DNA from 3 places in the Turicibacter sp. HGF1 genome. Region 1 is predicted to be linked to each of the others. Evidence: riboswitches for the same ligand, from Rfam matches in the RefSeq annotation. Region 1 holds a riboswitch; each other region holds the start of a gene.
The links. Region 1 has a riboswitch for lysine ahead of HMPREF9402_RS11115 (transporter substrate-binding domain-containing protein). Riboswitches for the same ligand answer to the same signal wherever they lie in the genome.
Positions count from the first base shown of each region.

Region 2: it holds a riboswitch for lysine, as region 1 does, so the genes downstream of both, lysA (diaminopimelate decarboxylase) here and HMPREF9402_RS11115 (transporter substrate-binding domain-containing protein) in region 1, are expected to answer to the same signal.
Region 3: it holds a riboswitch for lysine, as region 1 does, so the genes downstream of both, HMPREF9402_RS12810 (YfcC family protein) here and HMPREF9402_RS11115 (transporter substrate-binding domain-containing protein) in region 1, are expected to answer to the same signal.

Region 1 is NZ_AEXQ01000113.1:16,115-19,357, forward strand. Features, by position in the region: gene HMPREF9402_RS11105 (amino acid ABC transporter ATP-binding protein) at 1-220, opposite strand, end outside; gene HMPREF9402_RS11110 (amino acid ABC transporter permease) at 230-991, opposite strand; gene HMPREF9402_RS11115 (transporter substrate-binding domain-containing protein) at 994-1,806, opposite strand; lysine riboswitch at 1,883-2,050, opposite strand; gene HMPREF9402_RS11120 (endonuclease MutS2) at 2,163-3,243, opposite strand, start outside.
Region 2 is NZ_AEXQ01000064.1:19,419-22,661, forward strand. Features, by position in the region: gene HMPREF9402_RS06110 (aspartate kinase) at 1-28, opposite strand, end outside; gene lysA (diaminopimelate decarboxylase) at 53-1,345, opposite strand; lysine riboswitch at 1,441-1,619, opposite strand; gene HMPREF9402_RS06120 (DUF2798 domain-containing protein) at 1,776-2,282, opposite strand; gene HMPREF9402_RS06125 (helix-turn-helix transcriptional regulator) at 2,549-3,243, shown strand, end outside.
Region 3 is NZ_AEXQ01000132.1:3,993-7,235, forward strand. Features, by position in the region: gene HMPREF9402_RS12805 (M20 family metallopeptidase) at 1-46, opposite strand, end outside; gene HMPREF9402_RS12810 (YfcC family protein) at 172-1,605, opposite strand; lysine riboswitch at 1,881-2,054, opposite strand; gene proC (pyrroline-5-carboxylate reductase) at 2,351-3,157, opposite strand.

The DNA of each region.
Region 1 (3,243 bases):
CTCCCTTTAAAATATCCTGGCCTCGATATAAGATTTCACCACTATCTGGAATTTCTAATAAATTAAGGCATCGAAGTAGAGTTGATTTCCCACTTCCACTTGATCCAATAATCGTAATAACTTCTCCTTTATCCACATGAAACTCTATGTTTTTTAAAACCTCTAGTTCTCCAAATCGTTTTTCTAAATGATGGATGTTGATCATCGTATTTTCTGCCATACTCTCCTCCTAAAGATTTGCCATTGGAACCGTTTGCGATGATGGAAATGAAGTTTTTTTCACGTTCATTTTCTTTTCAATCCAACCTAAAATTTGTGCTGTAATTGTCGTTAACACTAAATAAATGAGGCACGTAATAAAAAACGTCTCAGAATATAGCATCACACTTCCTGCTACTGATTTAGATTGGAAGAAAACTTCAATCACCCCAATGACATTTAACATTGAACTATCTTTAATATTCACAATAAATTCATTTCCAATAGAAGGAAAGGCGTTTTTAATCGCCTGAGGTAAGATAATGTACATCATCGATTGAAAAGCGGTCATTCCAATACTTCTAGCGGCTTCAAGTTGCCCTTTATCCACTGACTGAATACCTGAACGGATAATTTCTGCCATATAAGCCCCAGTATTAACCGAAATAATCACAATCCCTGCAGTTAATGAACTCCACCCTAGAATAGGACGTAAAGCATGATATAAAAACATCGCTTGCACCATCATTGGAGTCCCTCTAAAAAACCAAACGTAAAGACCTATCAAACAGTGCATCATTTTTTTTAACACTTTTACACTTTTTAAGTCTCTTGGTTCAATTGTAATCGCACGCAATCCCCCTAGAACTAACCCAATAACTAAGCCTAACATCGTTCCTAAAAAAGCTAAAATGAGTGTCATTTTAATTCCATACATGAACAAATCAAAATTTTTAACAAATAAAGAAAATGATTTATTTAAAAAGCCATTTTGAGTGGTTAAGAACATCATAATTATTCACCTGTTGGCGCACTTTCGCGAGATTCTGTCATCCATTCATTTCGAGTCGAATCTGAAATATTATCTAAAGCAGATTGAACTTGATTAAAGAACTCTGTACCACGACTGCCTTCTTTTAATCCAATTGAAACAGATGTATCAATATCAAATCCTTTACCTTCTGCAAAGTGAACAATAGTCAAATCTGGATTAGCTTGAATGACCCCTTCGGCAACGGGTAATTCAGCCGTAATAGCATCTGCTTCATTTGATTGTAAAGAGACCACTAACTCAGGATAAGAAGATTTAGGTGTTAAGTGATTCACCCCTTCAATTTGGTCAATTACCGTATCATAATTAGTATTCATCTGTCCAATCACATTTTTACCACTAAAATCTTGAATAGATGTTGCATGAACTAAATCATCGTCTGCACGAACAATCAGTACCATTTCTGATTCAAAATAAGGTGTCGTAAAATCAATTCCTTGTTCACGTTCCTCATTAGCGGTCATCCCAGCAATAATCGCATCAATTTCTCCCGATTCTAGTGATAATTGCAAACCATCCCACTCTAATTTTTTAATCACTAACTCTTTTTCCATGCTCTTTGCAATTTCATTTGCAATTCTCACATCGTATCCATCACAAAATCCTGCTCCACCAATTGATACACTTGTCTGTGTTGGTGCTGACGTTTGCCAGTTAAACGGAGCATAATTACATTCCATTCCAACCGTAAACGTATCTTTTGAATTACTTGTAGCATTCCCGCTACATCCTGCAAGCAAAATACATCCTGCTAACGTTACAACTAATTTTCTCATATTAAAATCTCCCCTTTGATTAAAATTGATTGTAACAAAAAAAGTCGTGCTATTAACACGACTGAAAAAAAGTCCTCTGTTTAATAGCTCCTCTTCAAAACTGAAGGAGTGTTACAGGTATTTCCTGCAACCCCAAGTGACGTATTTGCCAATACGAAACTTTCGGCGATGATTACCTTTCCAACATTTCCTCACTTGCCAGCTCCCTGTTGTACTCTGATGCAACGCTACCTCTATACGATTTTTTTTGTCCTCTTATAAAATAACATGATTTCCATATAATGTAAACTTTATTTTGAAAAATATATTTTCACAAAAAAATCTATCCCGATTGACTCGAGATAGACAGGACTCCCTTATTTTAATTCAACAACCGTTGCTCCAGTTCCACCTTCACCGGCTCCCCCAAATCTAAAGCTTGCAACGTGTTTATTTTGTTTTAAATATTTATGAACCCCTTGGCGAAGAGCTCCCGTTCCATGACCATGAATAATCGTAATCGTTTGATATCCAGCCAATAAGACATCATCAAAGTATTTATCAAGCATTAACATAGCATCTTCATAGCGTTCTCCTCGTAAATCCAATTGAATTCCGACATGGCTATTACGTTTATGAACCATTTGCCCTTTTTTTGTTTCCTTTTTCTGAACCGATTTACGTAAATATTGAAGATCTTCAGGTTTAATGTTCACTTTCATCATACCCAGTTGAACCATCCATTCTCCATTTTTGGTTTGCTCAATCAGTTCACCTTGACGATTTAAAGATAAAACCATCACTTCATCACCTGGTTTTAACGGCTGTTTATTTTGAGCCTTTTTCTTAAATTGCTCTGCTTGTTTCGCCTCTGCTTTCTTTAATGACGTCAATTTTTCTGTTAACTCATGATCTTTCATTGATAAATCAGCCATTTTTTTCGCTTGACGTAAATCCATCACAATTTGTTCTGCTTCTTCTTTTGCTTGGCGAACACTTTCAAATGCTTCTTTTTTGATATCCTCTAAGACTTTTTCACGTTCTGCCTCAAATTTTGCCAGTTTTTGCTCATATTCTTTTTTCATTTCTTCAACTAATGTATTTTGTTGCTGAAGATGTTGAATCTCCTGATCTAATTGTAATCCACGATCCTCAAGTTTTGTAATTAAATCCGTCATTTCTGTTCGTTCACTTTCAACATATGAACGAGCTTGATTTAAAATGGCCTCTTTTAATCCTAAACGTTTTGAAATCTCAAAGGCATTTGAACGTCCAGGTACTCCAACAAGTAAACGATACGTTGGGGAAAGCGTCTCAACATTAAATTCAACCGATGCATTAATCACATCATCTTGCTCATAAGCATAGGCCTTAAGCTCAGGGTAATGCGACGTCGCAATCGTACGCGCTCCTCGAACCTTAACATAATTTAAAATCGAAATAGCAAGTGATGCGCCT
Region 2 (3,243 bases), on a different contig from region 1:
CGCCATATTTATGCACTAAAATCCCCATTTAATTCCCCTCCTGTTTACCTCTTTAAACTTCTAGTGATAGAAGTTCTTCATATGTTTGACGACGACAAATTAATTGAGCCTCACCATCTTTCACAGCAACAACTGCTGCTTTTGGAATTTTATTATAATTTGAGGACATGGAATAACCATAAGCACCTGTTGAGGTGATAATCAAAATGTCCCCACTTTCAATCTTATTTACGTCAACGTCAGTTATTAAGATATCCCCACTTTCGCAACATTTTCCGGCAATCGTAACATGACGCTCGTTTCCTGATTCCATCCAATTTGCAATGGCACATTCATAAACCGCTTGATATAAAGAAGGCCTAATATTATCTGTCATTCCTCCATCGACACTAACATAAGTTCTAACATCTTTAATATCTTTCATTGACCCAACCATATATAAAGTACTTCCTGCATTGGCAACAATTGAGCGCCCTGGTTCAATAATCAATCTTGGAATATCTATTTGTAAAGTTTCGCAAACCGTCTGGGCTTTTGTTAAAATTGCCTCACAAAACTGTGCAATCGATTTAGGTGCATCCTTCTCTGTGTAATAAACGCCGACTCCTCCACCTAAATCAACATCAGTAATCTCAAATCCAAATTGCTCTTTAATATCTTTTACGAGTGTCATCATAATCTCAACTTCATCTAAAAAGGGATTCACATCAAAAATTTGTGATCCAATGTGCGCATGCAAACCAATTAAATTTAAATGCTCATACTTATGAAACACTTCAAGACATCTTTGTAAGTCCCCATTCGATAAGGTGAATCCAAATTTCGAATCGATTTGTCCCGTTTTAATGTAGTCGTGTGTATGTGCTTCGATACCAGGTGTAATTCTTAAATAAACATTTTGTTGTTTACCACGTTTATGACACATTGTATTTAGCGTCTCTAGTTCATAGTAATTATCAACTACAAAAACACCGACACCATACTCTAAGCCCATGTTGATTTCATCAAATGTCTTATTATTACCATGAAACAAAACATGATCCATTGGAAAATCAGCTTTATAAGCAGTATACAGTTCACCACCAGATACAACATCAAGATAAAGCCCCTCTTCTTTAATCAGGTGACACATGTAAAGTGGCAAGAAAGCTTTTCCGGCATAAGCCACACGATTCCCTCGCTCCTCAACTTTAAAATGCTTCCTATAATCTTTGCAATTTTGTCTAAGTAGTGCTTCGTCAAAGACATAAAGTGGTGTTTGATAAGTGTTAACCAATGTTTGACAACTTACCCCTCCAATAAATAATTGTTGATTTTCAATGTTCATTGTTCCATGTAGTTTCATCCTAGACTCCTTTTTTCATTTTGATAAGGCACTAAAAAAGCCCCTCGAATACATTCAAGGGGCCTTTAATATACCGAAAAATCGGTTGGGATATCCTCAAATGTAGCACACCACAAAGTGATTTTTGTGACAGTGATGCATATCTTTTATGCACCCCCAGAGAATTAACCTTAAAGCGTCAGTTAATCTCTTCGGCGAATCTTCCTTTCCCAATAAGTCATCGCGCTTACCTCGTTATTAGTACTCTTAAGCCTTCGCAACCTCTACGTTTTAATGATGGTTTGAATAAGCACGTTTCATCATGCTTAATACTATTTAATTGTGAATTCTCTTTATTTTATGTCAATCATCCCCCCTTTATTCCGTTTGGATGTCATATTTTAGTATTAGAAAAAAAGTTATCCTCAATTAGGAGGATAACTTTTTCATCTTAAGCGACTTCAATTTCATTTGTATCGTACTGTTTTTCATTATCTAACTGGTGTTTAAAGACAAATCGGAAAATATATCTAACAAAGGGTTGAACAAAGAAAATTTGAGTAAAGAAAGCAAAGGGTAAGTTAATCACAATATTTTGGAACCAAGTAGCAATTAGTTCGCTTGTGAAACCGTGGAATAAAATAGTTGAAACTAATGACATTAAGGGACACATGAAGACAATAGTCGAGCAAATAAATACGGTTGTAATAATCACTTGGCTATCTTTTTTGAAATCAATCATACTAAAAGCAAGTTTTTCTGAAAGAGGACCTGCAATAAATATTTCAATAAGTAAGGCGAAGATTAATTCAATCGGAACGATTTTTAAAGAAGTAACAAAGACTTGATTTGACATTCCTCCCATTTCAATGGCTACGTTATAAAAGACGAATAAATGAACTGTAATAAAAACAGTTAGTACAGCAAAGAATAATTTTTGAATTTTTGTTTTTGGCATAGTATCTTTCCTTTCTTTTCGTAAAAGAACGCAAAAAAAGACACACGAAGTCACCTTGTACCGTAATCAGATTTACGTGCAAAGCACTACATGTGTCGTTTGTTCTAGTTCATTATTTAATTTTTTATAATTAGATTTTAACTCATTTAGAGACAAAAAGTCAATTATTTTATCGAATTCAATCATTTAAAGATACATTTTGAAAACGACTTTTGTAGTATGTTATACTTAATTAAAATCAGTTTTTTTGACAGCGAGGTTTTAGCATGACAATCGTTCACTCTTCAGAGGAGTTTCGAGAAGCGGTCCTTTATGAGTTAAATTTCAAGGCATTCCAAGAGAAGTATTGTAAAATTTTCAAAGATATTGAACATCCTGAAAATGGCTATTTCTTATTATACGAACGCCCTGGTTATTATGAGTTCGGGATTGCTGATTATACGATTCCCCATCATTTTACATTAAATTTTGATAACCCACAGCGACTTGTTCGATTTGGAACGGTTCACAAAGGGACAACAGAATTTCAAATTGATAATCAACCCATTTCTTCTTTTAAACCTTCTTCTTTTTTCGTTGTAGAAAAAGATTTAAAAGGGAAGCAGAATTGGACAAAAGGACAACATTTTCATGGTGCAGAAATCACGATTTATGAAAATTATTTCAATGATGTGATTCGCCCTTTATTAAAAAATGATTTTGATTTTGAGCGATTTGCAACAAACTATACGTATAATTATCTTCCACTTGAAGTCATGTCTATTTTACAAACAATGCAAACTTTATCCAACAAAAATATGCTCGATTCCTTAATGCTTGAAAGTTGTATTTTACAATGTATTTCGTTGATTATTCAGACAGTCGAGGAATCTGATGATAATACGTTTACGAAGCAACTTCATCATGGAAAGGTTCAAATTGGGAAAGATCGTTATCTTAATTTAAGTGCTAGGGATATTAA
Region 3 (3,243 bases), on a different contig from region 1:
ATCTTTGTTTAAGCTCTTCACTAATTTGCAATAATTGTTCTTTCATAATGCCCCTCCTGTATACAAAAATCTATTGATAGATTTCTTCTTATTCTAATTCATTTTTCATTTTAAGTTCAACTATAGTTTACTAGGCATTCTCTATAAAGAAAATGCCTAGCAAAATTAATATTATGACCAACCCATTAAAATAGCAATTGTAATAAAGATAATAGCAATTACTCCAAAGATAACTTGTAGTGGTAAAATCCATTTAATCCATTTTGACCATGGGATACCTGCTACCCCTAAACAAGCCATTAAGACTGCACTTGTTGGGAAAATCGCATTTGAGAATCCATCACCAAATTGGAAAATTAAAATTGATGTTTGCGGTGTAATTCCAACTAACTCACCAAGTGGCGCCATAATCGGCATTGTTAAAGCTGCTTGTCCTGAACCTGATGAAATAAAGAAGTTAATAAACATTTGAACAAAGAACATGACATATCCCGCAATTAACGAAGGTAATTGACCGATGAAGTTTGATAATTGGTAAAGAATTGTATCAATAATTTGACCATCTTGTGCAAGAATCACGATTCCACGAGCAAATCCAACCACAATAGCTGCTCCAATCATATCTTTTGCTCCACTTACAAACGATGTTGCCATATCATCAAAACTTAAACGTCCAATAAATCCTGCCACGATTCCTGTAGCTAAGAATAAAGCCGCGATTTCTGGAATAGCAAAATCAAATTTTAGTACTCCAACGACAATTCCAGCTAAACAAACTAAAATCGAAGATAAAATAATTTTATGTCTTACTGTAAACTCGATATGTTCTTCAGTTGATTCTTTTAATGCTTCACGACGTGACTGATCAATTTCATAAACGGGACTTAATTCTGGATTACGTTTGATACGACGACCATACCACATTAAGAATAGAATAGATGCTAAAGTTGTAACTGCCCAAATTAGAGTACGGAATCCCACACCTGATCCAGCTTGAACATTTGCAATACTTTGAGCAACCCCTACTGAGAATGGATTAATCATTGCTGTAGCAAAACCAACAATACATCCAACATAAGAAATAGCCATCGCCATAATACTGTCATAACCTAAAGCTAAACAAAGTGGAATCAACATTGCAATAAATGGAATTGCCTCTTCCGTCATTCCAAAAACTGCGCCACCTAATGAGAATAATCCCATAATAAACGGAATCATTAACATCTCTTTTCCATGGAACGATTTAACGGCACTTGTAATTCCAGCATCAATTGCACGTGTTTTTGTAATAATAGCAATTGCTCCACTTACGATAAATAAAAAGGCAATAATTTCTGAAGCTCCTACAATTCCTTCTAATGGAGCTTGTAATAAACTAAATAATCCTTGCGGTGATTGCTCGATGTATTGGAACGATCCATCCACAACGACTGTTCGACCTAAATCATTAACCACTCGCTCATACATCCCAGCTGGTAATATCCATGTTGCTACGGCAACGATGACTAAGATAAAAGAAATAATAACTAGCGTATGTGGTACTTTAAATTCTTTTTTCGCACCTGCCTCAGTTTCAATACTTCTGGCTCTTCTAAGACTTAACATATATTAATCTCCCTTCAGGTTTTTAACATCCAATAAAGCATTGTCCCCATCTTTTCTTGGATGGTATGAGGTGCAAGAGCTTCACAATAAAAAAAGTCTTGAGTATCACTCAAGACTTTTCAGAAATAATCACATAACGTGCGTTTACTTTTGAATGCTCAAATGATAGCCCTCCACAATTTTTATGGTTGGCTTTAATAAAAAAAAGCCTTGAGCAAATCACTCAAGACTTTGAATTTTAATATATCATTTAATCGATATACAATGCATTCATCTTAAATGATAGCTCACCACAAAATATTTTGTGACAGTGTTAAGTATATTTTACATAACACCAGCTCTATCACCTTAAAGTATCGATGATAGGCTTCGGCGAGAACTCCTTTCCTATTGCGTCTACGTCTTCACTCTTCAATAGTACTCTTAGTTACCGCACCTCTATCTAAAACCTATTTATTTTTTAATTAATTAAATCATAAACTATATTCTATTCTTTTGCAAGTGTAAATTTATGTAACTATCCAATAAAATTTCTATTTTATATTTTTTTAATAAATACACTATAGAGAGCTAACTATAATAAATTTTTAAAAATGAGATGTCCTTAATGAGTATTAAAGAAAAAATTCATGAAATGGAAATTCATCATAAAGAACAACATCATGAGGAAAAAAAATTTGAGAAAAAAGAAGATAAATTATATAAATAGCCTATAAAGACACGCTAGTTTTAAAGCGTGTCTTTTTTATTTACTCATTTTTTTAGATTTCTTTGCACAAGCTTCCATAGCATTCATAATACTTGCTCTAAATCCCTCTTGTTCTAATTTAGCAACTGCCTCAATTGTTGTGCCACCTGGTGAACAAACTTGATCTTTTAATCCCCCTGGATGCATCCCTGTTTCTAGTACCATTTTCGCCGCTCCAAGCACTGCTTGTGCAGCAAATTCGTAAGCAAGATTTCGTGGCATCCCTTGTAAAACAGCAGCATCAGCCATTGCTTCAATCATCATATAAACATAAGCAGGTGATGATCCACTCACAGCAATAACGGAATCAATTAATGCTTCAGACACCACTTCACATTTTCCAAAACTATTAAAAATAGCAATCACTTGATTTAACTCATTTTCTGTAACATTGCGATTTGGTATAATTGCTGACATCGCTTCACCGACTTGTGCTGGTGTGTTTGGCATTGTACGAACTACCTTAATACTTTTTTGAAAATAGTCCTCAATCATTTGAAGTGTTGGTCCCGCTGCAATACTCACAATAATGGTTTCTTTATGAATACTTTCTTTAATTTCATCAATAATAGCGGGATATAAATATGGCTTAACTGCTAAAATAACAATTTGACATAAATTTGCAACGTCTTGGTTTGAAGTTGTCCCATTTATTTTATAATCTTCAACAAATCGATTAACTTTTGTCTGGCTAGGATTAGACATCAAAATATCATTTGATAATATTAATTCAGATTTCAATAATCCTTTTAACATCGCCATCGCCATATTACCACTACCAATAAATCCAACCGGATACTTCATATTTCATCCTCCTTTATTTTATTATAGTCTTTTATTCATACTTCTCAATAATAATAAAAACGTTTACTTAACTATTCATTGCCTTC